Regions from separate parts of the Gracilibacillus caseinilyticus genome, predicted to be linked through region 3. Evidence: riboswitches for the same ligand, from Rfam matches in the RefSeq annotation. Region 3 holds a riboswitch; each other region holds the start of a gene.
What was found. Region 3 has a riboswitch for cyclic di-GMP ahead of MUN88_RS13305 (diguanylate cyclase domain-containing protein). Riboswitches for the same ligand answer to the same signal wherever they lie in the genome.
Positions count from the first base shown of each region.

Region 1: it holds a riboswitch for cyclic di-GMP, as region 3 does, so the genes downstream of both, sinI (DNA-binding anti-repressor SinI) here and MUN88_RS13305 (diguanylate cyclase domain-containing protein) in region 3, are expected to answer to the same signal.
Region 2: it holds a riboswitch for cyclic di-GMP, as region 3 does, so the genes downstream of both, MUN88_RS09755 (response regulator transcription factor) here and MUN88_RS13305 (diguanylate cyclase domain-containing protein) in region 3, are expected to answer to the same signal.

Region 1 is NZ_CP095072.1:3,084,601-3,087,888, reverse strand. Features, by position in the region: gene MUN88_RS14535 (NAD(P)/FAD-dependent oxidoreductase) at 367-1,581, opposite strand; gene sinI (DNA-binding anti-repressor SinI) at 1,760-1,894, opposite strand; cyclic di-GMP riboswitch class I at 1,928-2,014, opposite strand; gene MUN88_RS14525 (YszA family small membrane protein) at 2,687-2,875, shown strand; gene MUN88_RS14520 (phosphotransferase) at 2,872-3,288, opposite strand, start outside.
Region 2 is NZ_CP095072.1:2,055,508-2,058,795, reverse strand. Features, by position in the region: gene MUN88_RS09765 (CpsD/CapB family tyrosine-protein kinase) at 1-293, opposite strand, end outside; gene MUN88_RS09760 (YveK family protein) at 268-1,032, opposite strand; gene MUN88_RS09755 (response regulator transcription factor) at 1,222-1,851, opposite strand; cyclic di-GMP riboswitch class I at 1,971-2,070, opposite strand; gene MUN88_RS09750 (catalase) at 2,612-3,288, opposite strand, start outside.
Region 3 is NZ_CP095072.1:2,828,898-2,832,185, forward strand. Features, by position in the region: partial or broken gene MUN88_RS13295 (DsrE/DsrF/DrsH-like family protein) at 24-499, shown strand; gene MUN88_RS13300 (rhodanese-like domain-containing protein) at 542-844, shown strand; cyclic di-GMP riboswitch class I at 1,028-1,114, shown strand; gene MUN88_RS13305 (diguanylate cyclase domain-containing protein) at 1,264-3,105, shown strand.

The sequences.
Region 1 (3,288 bases), 260 kb from region 3:
AAGGCAGCAAAGAGGTAATTCGTGTAGTAGCCTAGCTTCAGCCGTGCCCCGCAGGACGCGAAGTGGTAAGCAGGAGCGGTATCCCAGCACATGAATCATTTCAAAATTACCACAACGCAAGTTGACATAATCCGTATTATAAGAACTTACACTTTTATTTTCTGAATCTTTAGCTGAAATCTTTCTTACCTTGTAAAAAAAGAGCAGATACACAATGGCATCTGCTCTTTGTACTTAGCGAAAGTCTCGCTTATCTTCCATTTTTCGAGAGATTAAGACATAAGCAATTGTCGCTGCTGCCGTAACTAATGTGTAAAGTAAAGTATTTTTCATTTTTCTACCTCCTAGATCAGATCATGCTTTGAATTAAAATGGACGGAATTTTCCTTTTCGTAACACCAGCTTAGGTCCACCTAACATGAATAAATAGCGATCATCGATCACATTCTTCATCACCTTGGCCTGCATACCATATAACTTATTCCCTTCAAAAACAGTACCCATTGCATCACTTCCACCTAGAGAAGCAACTGTCCCCTTATTGTCAAAATGGAACGTCCGAAGTGTACCGCCATAAATAAGTGTTCTGATATTATGCGCGCATACATCTGCTTCCTGGATCGCAATTTGTGCTGTAGGTGGGTAAGGTTTGCCTGTTTCCTCATTCATCACCCAGGCACAATCTCCTAGAATAAATACGTCATCTTGCTCTGGTGTTCGTAACGTCGCATCCACGTTCACTTTACCTTTCGTCAATTCGAATCCGGATTCTCCGACAATGCGATTGGCTTGTACACCACCAGTCCAAACAAACGTGTCTGTTTTAATTTCCTCTCTGTCTTCTCCGACAATTACACGATCTTCTTTCACTTCTTTAATCATAGTACCGAGCTTAAATTCAATACCACGCGCTTCTAACGATTCTTTTGCGTAGCTTAGTAAATCCTCATCAAAACCTGGTAAAATAGTAGACATCGCTTCAATGTCAATAATTTTCACATCTTGACGTGGAATATCATATTTTTTACATAGAGCGGGAATGCGTTCCGCAAGTTCACCAAGAAATTCGATTCCGGTAAAACCAGCACCGCCAACAACAATCGTAAGCATGCTTGGATCAGGATCTTGTTCATTTCGATAACGTGAGAATTGATATTCAATATGGTCACGAATCATACGACTCTTATCTACACTCTGAATGGAGAATGCATGCTCTTCCATACCTGGAATGCCAAAGGTAGCTTTCTCAAAGCCTAAACCGATCACAAGAAAATCATAGCTAAGTGTACCATTTTCCAATTCAACCGTTTTGTCATCTTTATTAATTTGCTTAACGGTGTCATGTACAAAGTTTACATGTCTAGTATTAATCACATCAGAGATCATAATCCTGGAGCGGTTTACATCAATCGTACCAGCTGCTACTTCATGCAGCCATGTCGTCTGGTAATGATAATTATGCTTGTTAACTAATGTAATATCCACTTCTTCAGGAGAGAATTGTTGCGTAAGTCGTTTCGTTGTCATCATACCGGCATAACCTGCACCTAGTACTACGATTTTTGGTTTCTTCACTGTCATCTAATCATTCCTTTCCTGTCGATATCATTGCTAAACTATGATAGTTTATCTCACTTTTGACTAGATATGTACTCAATACGTATCATTTTTAGTATAGCAAATGATACGTATAAGCGTCTAATATGCTATACCCTTTTCACAAAAATAAAAACCCTATGTCACATAGGGTTTTCTAGGTCTAATACTGTTCCACACATTTCTCTGGCATTTTCTTTGTCAGAAATTCTTTTATTTCTTCTGTTGTACAACCAATCTCTTTCGCTTTCAGCATTAGATAGATCCATTCATAATCCACATTTAACTTCGATTCCATAATCTTTCTCCTCCTAAAATACAAATCTGTATTTCAGGCAGCTCAGCCGTCCGTATTGGATAAATGAACGGACCTGGAACTTTGCGTCCCTATCTTGCAATAGGTTTGCCTTTTTCTGATTATGCATGCTACACGAAAACACCTTGAACGAATTGCAATACCACAGCAGCCCAACAAAACGAACAGTAATATAAACAACATTTGTAATTAGTAAATTATATTCAGTAAATATAGAAACATACCGCTTTTTTACTATTTGCTAATTAGGTGATGAATTAGCAAAATTCATTACAATAAACCTGTTTATACACTTTGTTATACATTTGAATGATAGTGCAGAATCCTTGCTGTATCTACTATTCAGCAACGCATTCCAAAACAGATGATTCTTTTGTAACATCCAGAAAAATTGAATTTAATACAGTGATGCTTGTCTGCCATTGTCAGCGTATGATAATACTGGGAAATAATTAAATTAAATAAATTTATGCTACTTCTCATATTGAAGACAACCTCTTATACGCATCCGATAGAGACTTCTTTGATTAATATATTCTAATAATATATATTCGATAAAAAAATCAATTTTCCTGCAAAAAAAATACTTTTTTACTAATTTTGAACTAAGTATTTTAACTTAGCGTGCGAACCCCTTATTTATCACTCGGCTAACATGAATGATGTAGTTCTTTCCGTTTATTTCAAAATTCGATTAATAAATATGGGGTACGATTCCACTTTGACTGCATAAGCTAGAATATAACAAAAATATAATGAAAATGAGGTGATATCGTGGCACGTTATTATCGATACCGTCTACCTCCTTGGGCGAGAGAATGGATCTTAATCTGTGAGCGTTGTATTTTACCAATCGTCGTATTTCAAGGGATTCGCACCGTATTTTTCCCTACAACCTTTGATGTTTTATTATTAGGGATATTAATTGGTATCCTGCTCGCCTTTCAATTGGAATGGATTTAACCTAATTCATCTACAGGGTCCGTTTTCAGTGTCTGGTAGATATATTCTTGCATTTGGAAGCCGTGAAACAGTTTACGGAACTCTTTTTCGATTTCAATGGACTTTCTTACATTACTTGTGCCCCTTCTAGGCTGAAGGGTGTCCGACATAGATTGAAACCAGTTATGGGGTGACAACAGTTGCAATACAAGCAATGCTTTCTCATAGTCTGATAAATCTATATATCGGCAATATACTGAAAATGATTCTGTGATTTTATCCATGTCACAGTCATGAAACCGGAATAAATATTGATAATACGATACTAAATCATAAGTCGGCGAAGTCATTAATGCATACTCCCAATTTAATAAATAAGTATTCATTCCCGTAATCATATAATGGGATGGTTTTACATTTCCATGACATAACGT
Region 2 (3,288 bases), 770 kb from region 3:
TTATCCATGCGAAATGTATAATGCAACGTTGGCTTCCGCATATCGGCATCAATAAGCAACACCTTCTTACCTTGTTGCGCAAATACAATCGCAAGGTTAGCGGTAGTCGATGACTTTCCTTCTGACGGACCAGACGACGTAACCAGCATGGTTTTTAAATCTCCGTCAACGGAAGAGAACTGTAAATTCGTTCGAATTGTTTTGTACTGCTCAGTAATCGGGGAGCGTGGGTTCAATTTCGTAATTAAGTGACGAACGTTCGATACTTTAGACTGTTTTTTTCTTCTGACCACTAAAGCTCCCCCTCTCTCGTTTGTGACTGATGGAAACGGGCTTTCCCATTGACATCATATCTTTCTCATCAATATGGGAGATCACACCAAGTACAGGTAATTCTAATGTTTTTTCTACATCTTGTTCTGTCTTCACCGTGTTATCGAGGTATTCAAATAAGAACGCTAAACCTACTCCGATCATGGCACCGATGACAAGGGCAATCGCTGTATTCAACATTGGCTTCGGATTTACAGGTGTTGGGTCTGCTGGTACTACTGCTTCCGATAAGACACTGACATTATTAACGTTCATTAATTCGGGTAAATCCTCTTGGAAGATGGCTATCGTCGTATTAGCAATGTCAGCTGCTACATCAGGATCTGTATCGGTCGCGGATAGTTTCACTACTTGAGAGCTTTCTGAGTTGGCCACAGATATCTTCTCGCTAAGAGCACTAGGAGAGATCGTTAAATTCAACTCTTCAATCACTTGATCTAATATACGATTACTTGTGAGAATGTCATTATATGTATTGATAATTTCTAAGTTAGATCTAATTTGATTGATATCGACACTATTCGTTTCACTTGTATCCTGATTAACTATAAACTGCGTACTAGATTGATAGGTTGGGGTTAAAATAAAAAAACTGATAATTGCTGCTGCTCCTGCTGCACCAACCATTAACAAAACAATGAGCAGTAAACGCTTTTTTAACACTTCAAAAATCTCTTTGAGTGATATCGTTTCTTCCATATTTTTGTAACCTCCGCATGTAATGTATTTCTGACTGCTGCTGTCCAAGACACACTATATTCGAAATTATAACATAATAGTATTTTTTATGACATATAAATTCTCATCTTTTATGTAAAATTCATACATAAATTGTATAAATACACAAAAATAAGCCTGTGCACTTAGTGACACAGGCTTCTCACTTACTTATGATACATGAAACCATTCATTACGAAATGCCGTTATAACAGCATTCGTTCTGTCCGGCACTTCCAATTTGCGTAAGATGGAACTAATATGATTTTTAACTGTCTTATCGGTGATATAGAGTTTTTGACTGATCCGCTGATTACTGTAACCTTTCGTTAAGAGCTCCATGACTTCCCACTCGCGATTGGTAAAGACGCCAACTGGTCTTGACTCTTTACGATTATAAATTTGGCGATAATCCCCTAATAGGACAGGTGCAAGATCCTGGTGAATATAATGATTCCCTGCAACGATTTTATCAATGGCATCAATCAGTTCTTCTTTTTCCATTCCATTAAAGAAATAGCCGTGTAAATTCATTTTGAACAGTTCGGTTAGATTATTGTGATGTGGATTCTCCGTCCAGATGATGATTTTCTTGTTATTTTCCACATATTTTTCAACAAGTGACATTATGTCATTTTTCGTATCGATATCAATGATTAACAAATCAATGATATAGTCACGTAATTTCTCCTGTTGTTTCGGTTCCACTGCGATTACATCATAGTTCTTGAATTCCGTCGAAAGCACCCCTACCAAACCCTCGCGATAAATAGAAGCTTCTTTCACAATTGCAATTCGCATGTTTTTACCTCCTCTTTTTTATTCCCAAAAAAAATGACTATTCCTGAAAAAAAGCACAGAAATAGCCTAAAATGACAAAAACTTTCTTCGTCACACACACGTATCCGATTAGTGTAATTTTAGGTAACCAGGCGATCATAGGTATAAGATGTCGAATTAAAAACCCGTAGACCCTAGGCTTTGCGTCCTACCCTTTCGAGCAGTTTGCCTTTATCAAATACTTTAATTATCTATGTCTATCATACCGTTTTCCTAGTTTAATTGCAATAACCATAATATTCTAATAGCGAAAATGAATCAAATGACATGGTAAATTGAAGAAAAATCCATTTATAAAGGCTGAATGAACTATATGAAATTGCTGAGTTCTGTCGAAAATGATCTGTTTTTGACATTGATAGAAAGAGAGGGTTTGGGGATAGTTATCTTTTTCGGCTGGTTATGTAGGAAAGATACAAGGAGGCAGATAGTAAAAATATAATCAGAAGCGATTGTAAGACCATACATGATCATCCTTTTTTTATAAGGTTTGTTCATCCATTTATCTTGAATTCAATGTTTTTTTATTATACCGAATAGATTAGTAGGTTTTCAATAGCGAATAAATTGTATTATTGTTGGATTTTGACGAATCGTATAAATTTGTTAGTTGATACAAAAAACATGGATCTATAGTTGACCCATGTTTATCCTTGTACTTAACCTATCAACGGACGAAGTTCTTACTTAATCAAATGTAGACACATCAGATTGGTATGCTCTATTTCTCTTTTTTCTTCGTCACAGCTTTTTTCAGTTTCCCTGCTAAATCACCGGATGCATGTTGCATATATTGGTATATAATATCCAATACGTCTGAGGAAACTGTAGCCAATCCATCTGCTATATTTTCAATCAAATCTCCTTGTTCTTTCTGGGAAAGTGATTCAAAAAAAAGTCCTGCTTGTGTAAAATCATTCTGTTTTTCAATGTCAGATCGTTGAAGTGTACCTTCTACAAATCGATCATTACCGCTAGTAACTAAATCACCTGGCCACCAATCTGCCTCTTTGTTTACTGGTACATTTCGGAAATCCGGACCAATACGATAACGTTGAGAATCCCAATATATATTTGCACGACCTTGTAACATTTTATCATCGGATAGCTCAGCCCCCTCCAATAAATTCGATGGGGAGAAGGCAGCCTTTTCTACTTGCTCCATGTAGTTATCCGGATTTTTGTTTAACACCATACGACCGACAGGATGAAACGGAAATTGTTGCTGATCCCAAATCTTCGTATCATCTAATGGGTCGTACGGGAGGTTAGTTGCTTGATCTGGATCCATCACCTGGACATACAATCCATATTCCACAGGTTCTCCTTTTTCAATCGTATCATATAAATCCTGACCGGCAATATCCGGGTTTTCCCCTGCTAATTTCACTGCTTCAT
Region 3 (3,288 bases):
TACAGGTAGAATGGGTGGTAGATATGTCAAACAAGAAAACCACGATAGTATTGTTCATGGAGACTATGATAAAGCGATGGCTGCCTATATTATAGCAAACAGAGCTGCTGCTTATGACCATGAGGTGGTCATTTTTCACACATTTTGGGGATTAAATGCGCTGCGAAAAGATGAACACCTTCATGTAAAAAAAGGATTACTAGAAGAAATATTTGGAAAAATGATGCCTAAAGGTGCAAACAAAATGGGATTGTCAAAAATGAATTATTTAGGCTTGGGACCACAAATGATTAAACATGTAATGAAGAAGCATAATGCTTTACCAGTACACGAGTTGGTGGAAATGGCGCAGGCGCAAGAAGTGAAATTGATTGCTTGCACAATGACAATGGATTTACTCGAATTACAAAAAGAAGAATTATTAGAAGACATTGAATATGCAGGGGTTGCAGCATATATTGATGATTCAGAAGATGGAAATATTACATTATTTATTTAAAATTGCTATACTAAGGATAGATAATTTATGGGAGGTATCAACATGAACGAAATTCAACCAAATCAACTAGCTGAAAAATTAAAAGAAGGAGAAAAACTTCATATCGTAGATGTTCGTGAGGATGAAGAAGTAGCACAAGGGATGATCCCAGGAGCAATACAAATCCGTTTAGGAGAAATACCAGATCGGTTGGATGAATTTGATCAGAACCAACATTACTATATGATCTGCCGTTCAGGTGCAAGAAGTGGACGTGCTACAGAATATCTAGAAGCAAATGGTATTAAAGCGACAAACATGACAGGTGGCATGCTAGCGTGGGAAGATGAAGTCGTATTACCATAAGGTGATAGCAGAGAAATCAGTTCGTGTTAATCGAACTGATTTCTCTTTCATGTATAGAAAGAATTTATTAAATAAATATCAAATGATATTGATTGTTTGATACTATTTATATTAAAATGGATAGGAATATAGTTTTGATAGAACTAAATAATTGGAAAGAAATGTGATAAAATAGTACTATATAATTAGAAAAGGCAAATCTATTGAAAAATAGAGACGCAAAACCACAGATCTAAGGTGAAATTTCACGACGATGGCTGGGTTACCTGATAAATATCACAGGGGAACCTATACATTTTTGTATGGGTTTTTTAGATGACATAATTTATATCCTCCTGTATGAAATATGTGAGCTAAGGTAATCAACTTCATTTTAATAGTATCTTAAAACGGTAATACCAGACAAGGAGCTTAGAATAATGCGCAATAGAGATTACAAGCTTGTTAGTTTATTTTTTTTTATACTTGCGTTGACTGTCATGGCGCAATATCTTTCCATCCCTTTGATCTTCGGTGTTACATTAAGCTTTTCGTCAATCCTCTACCTAGCTGCTATACGCATATTCGGTGTGCGATTCGCTCTTCTGTTAGTAAGTGTAATGAGCGGTATCACTTACTTCACGGGAATGGATAACGGCTTTGTTTTCTATAGCATAATAGAAGTATTACTAATTGGTTCTTTATATGTGACAAAAAGGAAAGACTTGTTCACCTGGAGTTTTGCGTATTCTTTATTGATATTTTTAGTATATTCTTTAATCGTCTTATTTTATTCAGATCTATTACCTCATTCCCGTGAATTGACAGATTTTCTAGTTGTACAATCGGTGACAGAAATATTGTTTGCTGCACTTGTTGCGGATATAGTTTGTGATTATCTACCTCTTGTACCGAAATTTAAGAAGTACTTTCGGCATCAGCATCGCTTATATTTTGGGCAAGTCATTTCACATATATTAATCTTTTCTGCAGTTCTTCCATTACTGATCATTATTTTAGTGAACACCAAAGAGATGGAGAATGATTTATATCAGCTTTATCACGAAGAGCATCAGCAGTTAATAGAGCAGGTTCAATATAAAATTGATGAAATGGATTCCACTGAAATTCAAAACTATGATTTGAATGCGATATCGGAAAAAGCAAGAATCAAGGAAGTATTTGATCATTTTATCGGACATACAAATAAACGAATTTTCATTCTAGACAAGGATAATCAATTATGGGTAGATGCTAATCAATTGACAGCTAAAACGAATATTGAATATTTTACAACTGGTTTTGTGAAAGAGATACATACGGATGGTTCCATTTGGCTGCCGATAAGAACTCCCACTATCTTTGATTGGGCACAAGGTTATTACATAGGTGAAATGAATTTTTTGAATAAAAGTACCTATCTGGTCATTCCGACGCAAAGTGAAGTATTGGAATTAACTCGTAACTTAATTGATTATTTACTATTTGCATTATTCGTATTGTTTGTGGCTTTATTCTTTGGCATGCTTGTCAATAGAATTTTATCAAATTCCTTAACTCGTCTTACCCAAATGACGAGTGATCTTCCTGAAAAAATGCAGCGACAGGAACGGTTCTTCTGGCGTGATACATCTATTTTTGAATTTTCGAAATTAGGATTAAATATTGAAAAAGTGGCAAATCGTCTTCAGTCGATGTTTATCGAAGTCAGAAAGAAAAATGAGCTATTAACTGCCCGAACAGATCAATTGATGGCATCAGAAGCAAAACTATACCAATTAGCACACTTTGATACATTAACTAATTTACCAAATCGGCATTCCTTTCACACGGATTTAAGTGAATGTTTAGATCGTGAGATCCGCGAAGAGCGCCTTGCTATTATTTTTATAGATTTAGATAAATTTAAACAAGTAAATGATACTCTCGGCCATAGTGGTGGGGATTTGCTTTTAAAAGTATTGGCAAAGAGATTAAAAGAATTTCAACGATCAAAGCCCGTTATTTTTTACCGTTTGGCCGGTGATGAATTTGTAGGTATTGTAGAAATAGCACAGAATGAAGAAGTCGACCAACTATGCGAAGAGTTACTATCAATTATTCAGCAGCCACTTCTGATTAATCAAAAAGAAATGCTTCTATCTGCCAGTATCGGATTGAGCTTCTTTCCGGATCACGGAAACACAATTGACGAATTATTGCACCATGCAGATACGCTAATGTATGAAGAGAAAAAGCTGCATCATAGAACGCTGGAAACAGCTAAGAAGACAGACAGTTGAAGGACGTTGGTAAAATGGATTTGCAAATGTTACTGAGCTGATTTGTAAGCCCTTTGTTTTCTGCGATGTTTGTGGTGGCAAGGTGCATCACGTATGAACAATTTTAGGTGAGCATTACAAAAAATTTGTCAGACACAGAATAGACTCGTATATATTAATCTTGCTTAGCAGATGCTAAGTGAG